4 regions of the Streptomyces sp. NPDC006435 genome follow, and region 1 is predicted to be linked to each of the others. Evidence: riboswitches for the same ligand, from Rfam matches in the RefSeq annotation. Region 1 holds a riboswitch; each other region holds the start of a gene.
What was found. Region 1 has a riboswitch for cobalamin ahead of ABZZ04_RS25380 (cobalamin biosynthesis protein). Riboswitches for the same ligand answer to the same signal wherever they lie in the genome.

Region 1 (3,813 bases):
GAGCCGTGCCAGTGGGTGCCCCACACGGCGCCGACCCGGCACCCGTCCAGGAACGGTTCCCCGCCGCACACGTCCGCGACGCCGTGGTGGATCTCGTACCCCTCGACGGGCGCGCCGAGCGCCTCGCCGACGGGGCGGGCGAGGGTCTTCTCGCGGTCGAAGCGGATGCGCACGGGCAGCAGGCCCAGGCCCTCGACCCGGCCCGCGCGCGACTCGACCTCGTCCTCGATGTGCTCGCCGAGCACCTGGAAGCCGCCGCAGATCCCGAGGACCGGCAGGCCCTCGGCCGCGCGCCGCACCAGCGCGTCGGCGAGGCCGCGCTCGCGCAGCCAGGCCAGCGCCTTCACGGTGCCGCGGGTCCCCGGCACCACGACGAGGTCGGCGTCGGACAGCTCCTCGGCCCGGTCCACGAACCGGACGACGACGCCGGGTTCGGCGGCCAGCGCGTCCACGTCGGTGAAGTTCGACATCAGGGGCACCGCGCACACCGCGACCCGCAGCACGTCATCGCCGTGCGGAGGGGCGACGACCGACTCGCGCACCGCGCCGCGCAGTGAGACCCGAAGCCCGTCCTCCTCGTCGATGCCGAGGCCGTGGGCGAAGGGCAGCACCCCGTACGTCCCCCGCCCGGTCAGCCCGCGCAGCATCTCCAGGCCGGGCTCCAGCAGCGACACGTCGCCGCGGAACTTGTTCACCAGGTAGCCCGCGATCAGCGACTGGTCCTCGGGGGCCAGCAGCGCCGTCGTGCCGAAGAACGAGGCGAAGACCCCGCCGCGGTCGATGTCGCCGACCACCACCACGGGAAAGCCCGCCGCCCGCGCGACGCCCATGTTCACGATGTCCGTGCGCCGCAGGTTGATCTCGGCCGGACTGCCCGCCCCTTCGCAGATCACCGCGTCATACGTGCCCCGCAGCTGCTCCAGGCAGTCCACCACCGTGGAGAACAGCGCCTCCTGCCGGCCGCCGTGGTAGCCGCGCGCGCTCATCTCGCCGACCGGCCTGCCCATCAGGACGACCTGGCTGGAGCGGTCGCCGCCCGGCTTGAGCAGGACCGGGTTCATCAGCGCGGTCGGCTCCACCCGGGCGGCCTGGGCCTGCATGGCCTGGGCCCGCCCGATCTCGGCCCCCTCACGGGTGACGAACGAGTTCAGCGACATGTTCTGCGCCTTGAAGGGCGCCACCTTCACGCCCCGGCGCACCAGCCAGCGGCAGATGCCCGCGGTGACGACGCTCTTGCCGGCGTCGGAGGTGGTTCCGGCGATCAGCAGTCCGCCGCTCATGGGTTTCTCCGTCCTGGGGTGCGGGATCCGGGGGTACGGGGGCCTGCCAGGCCGGTCACGGCCGTCCGGCGCCCCGCGATCCGCCGGGCGGCGAGCGACACGCCGAACCGGCCCGCCGCGCACACGCCCAGGGCCAGCACGCCCACCCGGCGCGACAGCCGTACCGCGCGCTCGATGTCCGCGGCCTCCACCGCCCGGCCGGCCTCGCCGTTGAGCACGGGGCGGTGCTCGACCCGGCCGCCGTACGCGAGGGTCCCGCCGAGCCGTACGCCGAGCGCGCCCGCGAACGCGGCCTCCACCGGGCCCGCGTTGGGGCTCGGATGCCGGCCGGCGTCGGCCCGCCAGGCCCGTACCGCCGCGCCCGGCCGGCCTCCCGCGGCCACGGCGAGCAGGGCGGTGAGCCGGGCGCCGGGCCAGCCCGCGAGGTCGTCGAGCCGGGCCGAGGCCCAGCCGTAGCGCCGGTACCGGGGCGACTTGTGGCCGACCATGGCGTCCAGGGTGTTGACAGCCCGGAAACCGGCCAGTCCGGGCACCCCGCCCAGCGCGCCCCACACCAGGGCGCCGACCACGGCGTCCGAGGTGTTCTCGGCCACGGACTCCACCACGGCGCGGGCGATCTGCGGCCCGTCGAGGGACTGCGGGTCGCGCCCGCACAGATGCGGCAGCCGTTCGCGGGCCAGTTCGATGTCGCCGGCCGCCAGGGCATCGCCGATGGCCCGCGCCTCGCGGCCCAGGGACGTGCCGCCGACGACGGACCAGGTGGTGGCGGCGGTCAGCGCGACGGAGGCGGCGGGACGGTCGCGCAGGGCGCGGGCGACCAGCGCGGCACCGCCCGCGACGCCCCCGGCGCAGACCAGGGCGTGCAGCGCGCCCCACCCGCGGTGGTCGTGCCACAGACGGCGCTCGACACCTGCCGCGGCCCGCCCGAACCCGGCCACCGGATGCCCCCTGCGGGGGTCACCGAGCAGCAGGTCGCCGAGCAGACCGGCGGCGGCGCCGTACGCGAAGACGCGGTCGGCTCGCACGCTCAACCGGCCGTCGTGCCTCGGAGGATCCCGGTACGGGCGGCTCTCGGCGAGAGCGCCCCGACGACGGACGCACGGCAGCCAGGCATGGCGATATGTCCTCACTCAGGGTCCGCGCCCTGGTTCGACGTGACCGGCGACGAGAGTCTCCTGGCTCCCGGATCCGCGGTTCCCCCGGCCTTCCAGCCCGCTCGCGCGTGCCGTGACTTCCGGTGTTGGGGGACCGCTCCCCGGTGACAGTGGCGGGACCGCGCCGGATTCGCACCGGCTTCCTCTGCTGTCGCCGTGATTGGCTCCGGCAGTCCACCACGCCCCGCGAACGCCCGTCAACCTGCCGTTGACCTGCGGCGGTGCAGTGTGCTGAGACCCACATCGCCCCGGGCGCACGACGGAGGGCCGGACACCTCGCGGGTGTCCGGCCCTCCGTGACGCGCGCGCGTCGGACGCGACACGTGTGCTCGGGCGTGACGCGTGTGCCCGGGCGTGACGCGTGTGCTCAGGCGACGATCAGGAAGATCCCGTACGCGACCGCCGCCGCGCACAGCCCGAAGCAGGCGTACGCACCGGCGCGGGCCAGCAGCACCGAGCCGCCGGAGCCGCCCTGCGCCGCCGGTTCGGCCTGCTTGGAGAGGCCGACGATGCCGAGGGTGAAGAGGCCCACCAGGGCGACGGTGACCACGAGGGAGACGCCGAACACGGAACCGAGGGCTGCCCAGTCGATTTTCATGCTGATTCCTTAGACGGCCGGCCTGGAGGGCCCGCTCAGACGGTGGCGGGTCGTGCCGGGTCCTGGGTGGTGGTGGTTGCGGCCGGGGCCGCGATGGTGGCCGTGAGGTTCTGGACCGGCGCCTGGGCCGCGGTGGGCGGCGGGCTGACGGCGGCGATGGCCGTGGTGACGACGCCCGCGGGCTCGACGTCGCCGTCCGACGGGGCGACGTCCCCGTGGCCGACCGGCTTGCGGCGCGAGATCAGCCAGATCGAGCCGGAACCCGCGACCAGCAGCGCCGCGACGACGACGACACCCCAGGTGCCCTGCTTGGTGAGCAGCTCGGCGCCCGCACCGACCAGACCGGCGGCCGGGAGGGTCAGGCCCCAGGCGACGAACATCCGGGTGGCGGTGGACCAGCGGACCACACCGCCCTGCCGGCCGAGGCCCGCGCCCATCACGGCACCGGAGCAGGACTGGGTGGTGGAGAGGGAGAAGCCGAGGTGCGAGGAGGCCAGGATGACCGTGGCCGCGCTGGTCTGGGCGGCGAAGCCCTGCGGCGGCCTGAGGTCGGTGAGGCCGCTGCCCATGGTGCGGATGATGCGCCAGCCGCCCAGGTAGGTGCCGAGGGCGATGGCCAGGCCGGCGGACACGATCACCCAGACCGGCGGGTTGGAACCGGGGCTCAGGACGCCGCCGGTGACCAGGGCCAGGGTGATGATGCCCATGGTCTTCTGCGCGTCGTTGGTGCCGTGGGCGAGGGAGACCAGTCCGGCCGAGGCGATCTGACCGGCGCGGTAAC
Region 2 (3,813 bases), on a different contig from region 1:
TCCGCGTCGGGCGCCGAAGCCTGCTGTACGGGAACGGGGGCGGCGGCCGACGCGGTGCCGGACGCCGCGCGGGCGATCCGGGTCGCCGGGCGCGAGCGCAGGTAGTACGTCGTCTTCAGCCCCTGCTTCCAGGCGTACGCGTACATCGAGGAGAGCTTGCCGATCGTCGGCGTCTCCATGAAGAGGTTCAGCGACTGGCTCTGGTCGAGGAACGGGGTACGGGCCGCCGCCATGTCGATCAGGCCGCGCTGCGGGATCTCCCACGCCGTGCGGTACAGCGCCCGCACCTCCTCGGGGATCCAGGCGAAGCCCTGCACCGAGCCGCTCGCCTCGCGCAGCGCCTCCCGGGTGCGCGCGTCCCACACCCCCAGCCGCTTCAGGTCCTCCACCAGGTACGCGTTGACCTGGAGGAACTCCCCGCTGAGCGTCTCGCGCTTGAAGAGGTTGGAGACCTGCGGCTCGATGCACTCGTACACGCCCGCGATCGAGGCGATCGTCGCCGTCGGCGCGATGGCCAGCAGCAGCGAGTTGCGCATCCCGGTCCGTGCGACGCGGGCGCGCAGCGCGTCCCAGCGCTCCGGCCAGTTCGGCTCGACGCCGTAGTGGTCGGGGTGCAGCACCCCGCGCGCGGCGCGGGTCTGCTCCCAGGCGGGCAGCGGACCCGACCGCTCGGCCAGCTCGCAGGACGCCTCGTACGCGGCGAGCATGATCCGCTCGGAGATCATCGTGGAGAGCGCGCGGGCCTCGGCGGAGTCGAACGGCAGCCGCAGCTGGAAGAAGACGTCCTGGAGGCCCATGGCGCCCAGGCCGACCGGGCGCCACCGGGCGTTGGAGCGGGCGGCCTGCTCGGTCGGGTAGAAGTTGATGTCGACGACCCGGTCCAGGAAGGTCACCGCGGTGCGGACGGTGGCGTCCAGCCGCTCCCAGTCGATGGCGCCGTCGACGACGAACGCGCCGAGGTTGACCGAGCCCAGGTTGCAGACGGCGGTCTCGCCGTCGTCGGTGACCTCCAGGATCTCCGTGCACAGGTTCGACGAGTGGACGACGCGGCCCGGCTCCGCGGTCTGGTTGGCGGTCCGGTTGGCGGCGTCCTTGAACGTCATCCAGCCCTGACCGGTCTGGGCGAGGGTGCGCATCATCCGGCCGTACAGCTCACGGGCGGGCATCGACTTGCGGGCCAGCCCCTTCGCCTCCGCGGCCCGGTACGCGGCGTCGAACTCCTCGCCCCACAGGTCCACCAGCTCGGGCACGTCGGCGGGCGAGAACAGCGACCAGCGGCCGTCCGCCTCGACCCGGCGCATGAACTCGTCCGGGATCCAGTGCGCCAGGTTGAGGTTGTGCGTGCGCCGCTGGTCCTCGCCCGTGTTGTCCCGCAGCTCCAGGAACTCCTCGATGTCCGCGTGCCAGGTCTCCAGGTAGACCGCGGCGGCGCCCTTGCGCCGGCCGCCCTGGTTGACCGCGGCGACGGAGGCGTCGAGCGTCTTCAGGAACGGCACGATGCCGTTGGAGTGTCCGTTGGTGCCGCGGATCAGCGAACCCCGGGAGCGGATGCGGGAGTACGGCAGACCGATGCCGCCGGCGTGCTTGGAGAGCCGGGCCACCTGGTGGTAGCGGTCGTAGATCGAGTCCAGCTCGTCGAGCGGGGAGTCCAGCAGGTAGCAGGAGGACATCTGCGGGTGCCGGGTACCGGAGTTGAAGAGGGTCGGCGAGGAGGGCAGGTAGTCGAGCCGGCTCATCAGTCCGTACAGCGCCGCGACCTCGTCCACGGCGCGCGGGGAGTCGTCCTCGGCGAGCCCGGACGCGACCCGGAGCATGAAGTGCTGCGGCGTCTCGACGACCTGACGGGTGTGCGGGTGGCGCAGCAGGTAGCGGCTGTGCAGGGTCCGCAGCCCGAAGTAGCCGAAGCGGTCGTCGGCGCCGTCGGCGAGCGCACGCTCCACCAGAGCGTCGAGGGCGTCCGCGTTGCGGGCGACGAAGTCGGCCGTGCGGTCCGCGATCAGGCCCTCGCGGTGCCCGACGGCGACCGAGGCGGAGAAGGAGACGGCGCCCTGTCCGGCGGCCTCGTCCGCGATGGCGCGGGTCAGGAGCCGGGCGGCGAGCCGGGAGTAGGCCGGGTCCTCGGAGATCAGCCCGGCGGCGGCCTCGGTGGCCAGCGAACACAGCTCGGCCTCGTCCGCCCGTGCGCTGCGGCCGCGCAGCGCGGCGGCGGCGACGCGCCCGGGGTCGGTGTCGGGCAGATCGGCGGTGAGGTCGGTCAGGGTCCGCAGCAGCGCGGCCCCCGGTCCGTCGTGTGCGGCTGCCCCGGAATCGGCGGCCGTGGACGCGGCGACCGAAGCCGGATCGGCTGGCGCGATGGTCACGTGGTGCTCTCCCTCGCTCGGCTCGGGGCCGGCGGGGGAACGGGGGCGGCCGGGCGGGCGCGCACCCGGGACGGGACAGCGCTCCGCACGGCGTCCGCCGGCCCAACCGCGAGGCCCGGACGTCTGGCGCCCGGATCGGTCGAACCGGACGCGCTGCCGGCAGGTCCTCGGACTTGTTCGGAGTGCGCGAATGCGCACTGAGCACACCGTTGCGGGACAGTTCCGGATTCGCACCGGATTCCCCTGCGGCGACAGCGAGGATGAGCATACATGTGGGGGCCGCCCGATGAAGCAGCCCCCAGATGTTGTGTCGGCCGACTCGGGTCGGACCGGCGGGAAGTGCCCTGCGGGCCTTCCGGAAACGGCGGACGGCCCGTCCCCGCCCCCTTCCCGAAGGGGGCGGGGACGGGCCGTCACCCGGGAAGCGGCCGTTCCTCGGGGGACGGGCCGTTCCCGGTGCCGGGGCGAGTCGTCCCCCGTGCCGGAACGGGGCGTCCCCTGTGCGGGGCGTCCCGTTCCGCTCGTGCGGGTCGGCGTCAGTGGCCGCCGGGCGCACCCGCCGTGGCCGGCGGGAGCTCGGCGGCGACACCCGGGTCGCCCGCGTCGGCCGTGTAGTCGGACGGCGAGGTCTCGTCGATCCCGGCGGGCGCCTTCATGGCGTTCAGGACGAAGGTGAGCACCACCACGACCACCACGTTCAGCACGAACGCGGTGAGACCGATGTAGCCGATCTCGCCGATGCCGGGGATCTCCGCGGACGAGCCGCCGAAGTGCTTCTGCGTCGGCGAGGCGACCCCGTACGCGGCCACCGTCCCGTACACCATGCCGACCGCCCAGCCCGCGAGCAGCGCCCAGCGGTGGAACCAGCGGGTGAACAGGCCGCCGACCAGGGCGGGCATCGTCTGGAGGATCCAGATCCCGCCGAGCAACTGGAAGTTGATCGCGACCGTCTTGTCCATCGTGAGGACGAAGGCGAGCGCGCCGACCTTGACGAGCAGCGAGACCAGCTTGGAGACCTTGGTCTCCTGCTCCGGGGTCGCGTCCGGCTTCAGGAAGTCCTTGTAGATGTTGCGGGTGAAGAGGTTGGCCGCGGCGATCGACATGATCGCGGCGGGCACCAGGGCACCGATGCCGATGGCGGCGAACGCGACGCCCGCGAACCAGTCCGGGAACATGTTCTCGAACAGCTGCGGAATGGCCAACTGCCCGTTGTCCACCTTGATCCCGGCGGCGATCGCCATGAAGCCGAGCAGCGCCAGCAGGCCCAGCATCAGCGAGTACAGCGGGAGGATCGTGGTGTTGCGCCGGATCACGTCACGGCTGCGGCTGGAGAGCGTCGCCGTGATCGAGTGCGGGTACATGAAGAGCGCCAGCGCCGAGCCCAGTGCCAGGGTGGCGTATCCCCAGTGGCCCGCCTCGCCCGGTGCGAGCGCGCCGCGAGGCTTGTCGGTGG
Region 3 (3,813 bases), on a different contig from region 1:
GGGAATCTCCTCGGGGGCCGCGACGGTACGCGCCAGCAGATCGGCCAGCAGCAGGAAGACGGCCCCGCCGAGCGCGGTCACCGGCAGCAGCCTGCGGTGGGACGCGCCGACGACCAGCCGGGCGGCGTGCGGGACCATCAGACCGACGAAGCCGATCGCCCCGCTGTAGGCGACCAGCACGCCGATGATCAGTGACACCAGCACGAAGGCCCAGCCCCGGAAGCGCCCGGGGTCCAGCCCGAGGCTGCGGGCTCCTTCCTCGCCGGTCAGCAGCAGGTCCAGCGGGCGGGCCAGGCAGATCAGGAGCACGGACCCGACGCCCAGGACCACGGCGGGCAGCACCAGTTGGTCCCAGCGGGCACCGCCCAGACCGCCCAGGGTCCAGAACAGGATCGCCCGCACGTGCTCGGCCCGGGAGGACAGCACCAGGATCAGGCTGGTGAACGCGGACAGCACGTACTGGATCGCCACCCCGGACAGGACCAGCCGGCCCGTCGTCATGGTGCCACCGCGCCGGGCCATCGCGTAGACCGCGACCAGCGCGGCCATGGATCCGGCGAACGCCGCGACGGGCAGCGCCACATCGGTGGCCACCCCGGCGCCGACCCCCAGCACGACGACCGAGGCGGCGCCCGCCGACGCCCCGGACGAGGCGCCCAGCAGGAACGGGTCGGCCAACGGGTTGCGCACCAGCGCCTGGAGCACCGCGCCCGACAGGGCCAGCCCGGCGCCGACGACGGCCCCGAGCAGCACCCTGGGCAGCCGCACCTCCCACACGATCGTCGGGTACGCACCGGTGCGTTCACCGCCCAGGACCGTACTCAGCACCTCGCCCGGCGGAATCCGTACCGGACCGAGCGCCAGACCGGCCACCGCTGCCGCGAGCAGCAGCACCGTGAGGACGCCGATCACGACGGGGGCCGAGCGCAGGGCGGACTTCGGGCCGGGGCGGGCGGACCCCGCGCTCACGGGGTGCCGGGGTGCAGCTGCCCGGCCAGGTCCCGTACGGCGTCGGCGACCCGGACCCCGAGCACGGCCGAGGACAGCGGGAGCACCGCGAACTTCTTGTTCCTGATCGCCGGCACGTCCGCGAGCGCCGGATCGTCCAGCAGCCGCTTCTTCTTGGCCGCGACCGTGGTGCCTCCGTAGTCGTAGATCACGACCACCTCGGGCCTGCGCTTGATGACCTGCTCCCAGGACACGTCGCCGAAGGTGGCGTCGAGGTCCGCGAAGACGTTCCTGCCACCGGCGAGCTCGACGATCTCGTTGCCGATGCCCTTGCCGCCCGCCGTGAACGCGGAGCTGTCGCCGGAGTCGTACACGAACACCGAGCGGGGCGAGGAGCCCTTGAGGCCCGCCTCGACCGCCGCGATCTTCCGCCGTTCCCGGGCGATCAGCTCGCTGCCGCGCTCCGGTACGCCGAAGGTCCTGGCGACCTGGGTGATCTCGGTGGCCAACTGGTCGAGGCCGACCCCGCCCTCGGTGCAGTTCTCGATGTTCAGCCGGGTGTCGATGCCGTTCTTGTGGAGCCCCGCCCGGTCCTGGCCCCTGGCCCTGTCGAAGGCGCTGTCGTACCCGCCATAGACGAAGTCGGGGTTGGCACCGAGCAGCACTTCCTTGGAGGGGTACTCCTTCGCGAGCACCTTGGTCCGGTCGTACGCGGACCGGTACTCCGGCAGGACGCTGTCGTCCAGGTAGGCCGTACCGACCAGCCGGTCCCGGAGCCCGAGGGCCAGCATGATCTCGGTGACGTGCTGGTTCATGGTGACGACCCGTTCCGGCGGGGCGTCGAAGGTCGTTCTCGTACCGCAGTTGGTGACCGTGTAGGGGAAGCCGTCGGCGGCCGGTGCGGCCCCCGTCCCGTCCTTGTCGCCGGTGCCGCAGCCGGCGAGCGGCAGCAGGAGCAGCGGTATGAGTACGAGCGGTACACGGCGGATCCGTGGCATGGCCGGCCCTTTCCGGGGGATGTCCTCGTCCCCTGGGTCGTCTGGGAAGGCGGCGCGGCCAGTATCTGGCTTCCGGGCCGTTGCAGCCCGGTCACAGTGGCGGGACCGTACCGGATTCACACCGGTTTCCTGACGCGCGTCGCCCATGTTCTCCGGGCCATTCTGTCAGACCACGTATTCCGGCAGGTCATGGCCCTGGTACCGACGGCCGGTGTTCATCGCTTCCGGCCTCAGCCGCTGCCGCTCCGCGCTCCTGCACGGTCGCCCCGCGCCGGAGCGCGGCAAGGAACGAACGTTCACGGAGTGAACTCCATGACACGTACGGGTGATTGTCCTCGACGGTGGTGCGACGTCACCCGGAAGTGGGGCTATCTCTGCTGGTTGTGATCGAGAACTTGCTGCGTGCCGCCACGGTGGCCGCTCTCACCGCCCTGTCCCTCGCCCCGGCGGGCGCTGCACTCGCGGACGAGGGTCCCCTCGTGCCGCAGGTGAGCCCGTGCGCCGCCGTCGTGGCGCCCGCCGGCCAGATCTGTGTGCCGTCGCCCAAGCAGTGCATCAAGGCGCCGTGCCCCCAGTACGACCTGCTCCACATCCTCCCGTACTACCCGCTGCCCTCGTACGAGGAGGTCATGGCCGCACACGGAACGGACCCCACCCCCTGACACAACTCCGGTGCCCTGTCGTGCGGTCCGGCCACGTCCGTGACCGCACGACAGGGCACCGGGCACAGGGACCACCGCACCACTCGCTCCACCGCGCCACTCACTCCACGGCACGCGTTCCGCGACACACGCACTCCGCACCGTCCGCACCGCAGAACCGTCCGCACCACCGACACCGCCCGGTCGCCCACGGGGTCTCCCGTGCTCACATCCTGAGCAGTCCCGCCACGATCGGGGCGTTGTCAGTGGGCGCAGGTATGTTCGGTTCGTGTCCAGCCGGTGTGGCGAGGACGTCCCCTTTTTGTTGCATAGGAGTGGTGCGTTGTCGGATTGGGAGAGGTCGAGCACGGCGCGGGTGACGGCACCCGCACGGCCGCGGAAGCTCGCCAAAGTACCGTTCGTCGAACTGGCCGACGGGCGCCTGCAAGGAGTGGTGTCCAGCGGCTCGGACATCGGACGGGTCTACGTCTCGTCGGTCGCGGTCGGCACCTACGCCTTCGCCTGCAGCACCAACAACAACCGGCCCTGCGGCGGCGCGCGGGGATCGTTCTGCAAACACATCCAGGCCCTGATCGGCGAGGCGGTGCTGCAGTACGGGGCCGAGCGCGTCGCCCGCTATCTGAAGGTCGACATCGCGGAGGGCGCGTCGAGCGCACCGGTCATCACCGCCCAGATGACCGGCACCCGCCCGCCGCAGGGGGACACCGCGGCCGCCGCGCCCGTCTTCAGCCGGTTCCTGCGCCACCTCGCCTATCTGGAACTCGCCCCGACCACCGCGCCGTTGCCGGAGATGCAGTGGTTCCCGCCGACCAGGGCGGTGGCGTGATGCGCACCGATCTGCTCCACGAACCCGTCGCCGGACTCGACGAGGCACTGTCGGCCGTCGACGCCTTCGACCGGGTACTGGTCGCCGGACTGCTCCGCCCCAGGCCCGACCGGGCCGCGGACCTGATGGAGTTCGCCGAAGCCCTCGCGGGCACACCGCTGGCGGACCGGGTCGCCGAGGCCGCGGAGAAGGCGGCGGGCGGAGCCGCGGACGAGGACCACTTCGTCGCCCTCGCCGCCGCCCGCACCGCACTGCTCGGCTCCGTCCACGACGCGCTGACGGCCCGCATACGGGAAGCGGTCGGCCGCCCCGACGGCGAGCCGGCCACCGCCGTGCCCGGCGAACAGCAAGCGGCGAACCTCCTCGCCGCCGCCCGCTC
Region 4 (3,813 bases), on a different contig from region 1:
ATGAGCGACACTTCGGCACCAGAAGCGCATGGCGAATCGAACATGAACCCCGCCCACCCATCGTGGTCCAGACCAATGATGCATGAGCTTTCGACACCCGCACGGCGACTGTCAAGAACGTTGTGCCCCAGGTCACACGACCATCGCTCGGGGCGAGCGCACGGGCACGGAAGGTAGCCCCATCTGGTCTAGACATGTTGCCTGAAAGTGTGTTGACTTCACGCAGGGAGACACCCCTCGAAGGGCCCTCACCAGGTCAACTGTCCTCCGGGAGAAAGCTGTCGGTCCCTCTCCCGTCACTCCGCCGCAACCCTCGTCCGGTCCGCGGGGCACCCCCGTCGGCGCGGTCGCGACGGGATCGGGCCACCCTCCGGTTCACGCCGTCCGGGGACCGGCGGACGCCTCGCCCATGGCCGCGGCGACGGCCTCCAGGACCTCGACCGGACGCAACAGGTCCTCGTGCCCGATGGGCTGCCTGCCCGTACGGGCCATCTCCAGGAACGCTTCGAGGCCCGGCACGCAGTAGTCCGCGCCGGGGACGAGCGTCCGCTGGACCATGGCCTCGCGGGTGGAGGCCATCGCGTGGAACGGGATCTGCTCCGTGTCGCCCGGCCGGACGAGGTTCACGACGACCCGGGTGCCGCCCGCGGTGAACGACGCGGTGACGGTGGTACCGGTGAGGTCCGTGCGGATGCCGGAGACCGCTCCGGGCGCGAGCCGGAGGGCGATGTCCACCGTGTGGATCCCGTAGAAGAAGATCCCGTCGTACTCGCTGTCGGGGTCGGCCGGCCCGGACACGACGACCAGGTGCGGCGCGCCGTTCGCCGCCGACCGGGCCGCCAGTTCCTCGGTGTCGGGGATCCAGCGGAGCGCCGAGGACGAGGTGAGCGGCGCGCCGTGGGCGAGCGCGGTGTCGATCATGGCCCGGGCGTCCTCGACGGTGCGGGCGAGCGGCTTGTCGACGAACACCGCGAGGCCCTCGGCCAGGAAGGGGACCGCCAGGTCGCGGTGGCGCGTTCCGTACCGGTCCGCGACGACGACGGCGTCGACCAGTCCGAGCAGTTCGGTGGGCTCGTCGACGACGGTCGTGATCCCGCCGGTGGCCGCCAGGGCGTCGTTGCGCGGGCCGTGTCCGCCGCTGAGCGCCACGACGCGCGCGTCGCCGCCCGCCCCGTCGACGTTGAGGTGGCGGACGATCTGGTCGACGTGGCTGCTGTCGGTGCCGACGATCCCGATGCGCATCCGGAGACGTTCCCTTCATCGGTGGCGGCGGCCCGCCCGCCCGTGGTGCGACACCGAGTCTCGCACAGAGGGCGCACGGCCCCGGCCCGCGGTGCCAGCAGGGGCGGTACGGAGTGGCAGCAGGAGCGGTACGCGGTGACGGCACGGGCGGTACGGGCGGACGGCCCCGTGCGCCCGTACCGGGCCGTTCGCGCAGGTGACCGACACCGCGCACCGGCCCCTGCGCGCGGGCGTGCGGGCGTGCAGAAAAAGCGGCGTGGTGCACCGGGCGTCGCACCCGGTACGCGCGGGCGCGCAGGCGTGCGCGCGGTGCTCCCCGCCCCCTCCGGGCGTGCTTGTCACCACCCCGGGCCAGGCATTACTGTCACCACGCCTTGGTGAACGGGAAATCCGGTGTGATACCGGTGCGGCCCTCGCCACTGTGATCGGGAAGTCCGGCTCCAGCCCCCTGCGGGCAGCCACTGGGTCCTCGGACCCGGGAAGGCGGAGCACGGGCGGTGGTACCCGTCAGCCAGGAGACCGGCCAAGGCGCGTCAACCATCCACGAGGTGCTGGAGAGGGTCTACTGAGCCATGCACATAGCCGAGGGCTTTCTGCCTCCGGCGCACGCGATCGCCTGGGGCGTCGCGTCCGCGCCGTTCGTCGTACACGGAGTACGGTCACTCACCCGTGAGGTCAAGGAGCACCCGGAGAGCACCCTGCTCCTCGGCGCCTCCGGTGCCTTCACCTTCGTCCTGTCGGCCCTGAAACTCCCTTCCGTCACCGGGAGTTGCTCACACCCCACGGGTACCGGACTGGGCGCCATCCTCTTCCGGCCGCCGATCATGGCGGTGCTCGGCACCATCACCCTGCTCTTCCAGGCGCTGCTGCTGGCCCACGGCGGTCTGACCACGCTCGGTGCCAACGTCTTCTCGATGGCGATCGTCGGCCCCTGGGCCGGATACGGGCTGTACCGGCTGCTGCGGCGGTTCGACGTGCCGCTGATGGTGACGGTGTTCTTCGCCGCGTTCGTCGCCGACCTCTCCACCTACTGCGTCACCAGTGTGCAGCTGGCGCTGGCCTTCCCCGACCCGAGCAGCGGATTCCTGGGCGCGCTCGGCAAGTTCGGTTCCATCTTCGCCGTCACCCAGATCCCGCTCGCGGTGAGCGAGGGTCTGCTGACGGTGGTCGTGATGCGGCTGCTGGCGCAGTCCAGCAAGGGGGAACTGACCCGGCTGGGCGTGTTCCCGACTCGCCGCGCGGACCGGACCGGCACGCCCGAGGAGGTGGCCCGATGAGCCGTAACGCGAAGATCAACGCCCTGCTGCTGCTCGTCGTGGCCGCGCTCGCGGTCCTGCCGCTGGCACTCGGCCTCGGCGACCACAAGAAGGAGCCGTTCACGGGCGCCGACGCCGAGGCGGAGACGGCGATCACCGAGATCGAACCGGACTACGAACCCTGGTTCTCGCCCCTGTACGAACCACCGTCCGGCGAGATCGAGTCGGCGCTCTTCGCCCTCCAGGCGGCGCTCGGCGCGGGCGTCCTCGCCTACTACTTCGGGCTGCGCCGGGGCCGCCGCCAGGGCGCGGAACTCGCCCTGACGCAGGAGCAGGCGCGACGGGACGCCGAAAGCACGTCCGTCGGCACCGGGGACTCCCCCGCCGAAGGAGCCTGAACCCGCGTGCTGCCGATCGACGAGGCGGCGCACAGCAACCGCTGGCGCCGCCGTCATCCCGTGGACAAGGCCGTGCTCGGACTCGGGCTCACCGTGCTCGCGATCTCGCTGCCGCCCTGGCCCGGCGCGGCGCTCGTCCTGGTGACGGCGCTCGTGCTGCTGGCCGGTCCGGCGGGCGTGCCGGGCCGGCGGCTGTGGCGGGCGTACCGGGTGCCGTTGGGTTTCTGCGTGACCGGGGCGGCCACCCTGCTGGTGCAGATCGGCGGCCCCGGCGGGTTCGTGTCCCTCGCCGACGGCGGGCCGGTCCGGGCGGGGGAACTCCTGCTGCGCACCTCGGCCGCCTCCCTCGGGGTGCTGCTGTTCGCCTTCACCACACCGATGTCCGACCTGCTGCCGCGCCTGGTGCGGGCCGGGGTGCCCGCGCCGGTCGTGGACGTCGCCCTGGTGACGTACCGCATGAGTTTCCTGCTGCTCGACTCCGTGCGCCTGATCCGTCAGGCGCAGGCGGCCCGGCTCGGGCACACCACTCGGGCCGCCGCCTGGCGTTCCCTGGGCGGGCTCGGCGCCACCGCGTTCGTCCGGGCCTTCGACCGGGCGGCGCGGCTCCAGGCCGGGCTCGCCGGCCGGGGCTACGACGGCACCCTGCGCGTCCTGGTGCCCGAGGCCCGGGTCTCCGCCCCCTTCACCGCGGCGAGCCTCGCGCTGCTCGCGGCACTGACCGTCCTCACCCTCGTACTGGAAAGGCCGCTGTCATGAGCGAGCCCGCCGCCCTGGTCGCCCTGCGGGGCGCGTCCTTCTCGTACGAGGACGGGCCGACCGTGCTCGACGGGCTCGACTTCGAGGTGCGCGAGGGGCGCGCGCTCGCGCTGCTGGGCCGCAACGGCAGCGGCAAAACCACGCTGATGCGGCTGCTCAGC

Region 2: linked by a shared signal. The riboswitch ahead of ABZZ04_RS05575 (ribonucleoside-diphosphate reductase subunit alpha) and the one ahead of ABZZ04_RS25380 (cobalamin biosynthesis protein) in region 1 are both predicted to bind cobalamin.
Region 3: linked by a shared signal. The riboswitch ahead of ABZZ04_RS11020 (ABC transporter substrate-binding protein) and the one ahead of ABZZ04_RS25380 (cobalamin biosynthesis protein) in region 1 are both predicted to bind cobalamin.
Region 4: linked by a shared signal. The riboswitch ahead of ABZZ04_RS16965 (energy-coupling factor ABC transporter permease) and the one ahead of ABZZ04_RS25380 (cobalamin biosynthesis protein) in region 1 are both predicted to bind cobalamin.

The regions. Positions count from the first base shown of each region.
Region 1 covers NZ_JBEXPY010000028.1:57,333-61,145, reverse strand. Annotated here, with positions in the region: gene ABZZ04_RS25385 (cobyric acid synthase) at 1-1,280, opposite strand, end outside; gene ABZZ04_RS25380 (cobalamin biosynthesis protein) at 1,277-2,305, opposite strand; cobalamin riboswitch at 2,449-2,581, opposite strand; gene ABZZ04_RS25375 (hypothetical protein) at 2,802-3,032, opposite strand; gene ABZZ04_RS25370 (inorganic phosphate transporter) at 3,068-3,813, opposite strand, start outside.
Region 2 covers NZ_JBEXPY010000003.1:291,759-295,571, reverse strand. Annotated here, with positions in the region: gene ABZZ04_RS05575 (ribonucleoside-diphosphate reductase subunit alpha) at 1-2,360, opposite strand, end outside; cobalamin riboswitch at 2,501-2,631, opposite strand; gene mctP (monocarboxylate uptake permease MctP) at 2,897-3,813, opposite strand, start outside.
Region 3 covers NZ_JBEXPY010000007.1:133,145-136,957, reverse strand. Annotated here, with positions in the region: gene ABZZ04_RS11025 (iron ABC transporter permease) at 1-969, opposite strand, end outside; gene ABZZ04_RS11020 (ABC transporter substrate-binding protein) at 966-1,946, opposite strand; cobalamin riboswitch at 1,985-2,123, opposite strand; gene ABZZ04_RS11015 (hypothetical protein) at 2,330-2,608, shown strand; gene ABZZ04_RS11010 (hypothetical protein) at 2,931-3,434, shown strand; gene ABZZ04_RS11005 (hypothetical protein) at 3,404-3,813, shown strand, end outside.
Region 4 covers NZ_JBEXPY010000015.1:7,346-11,158, forward strand. Annotated here, with positions in the region: gene ABZZ04_RS16960 (Gfo/Idh/MocA family oxidoreductase) at 376-1,242, opposite strand; cobalamin riboswitch at 1,601-1,785, shown strand; gene ABZZ04_RS16965 (energy-coupling factor ABC transporter permease) at 1,815-2,519, shown strand; gene ABZZ04_RS16970 (energy-coupling factor ABC transporter substrate-binding protein) at 2,516-2,896, shown strand; gene cbiQ (cobalt ECF transporter T component CbiQ) at 2,903-3,652, shown strand; gene ABZZ04_RS16980 (ATP-binding cassette domain-containing protein) at 3,649-3,813, shown strand, end outside.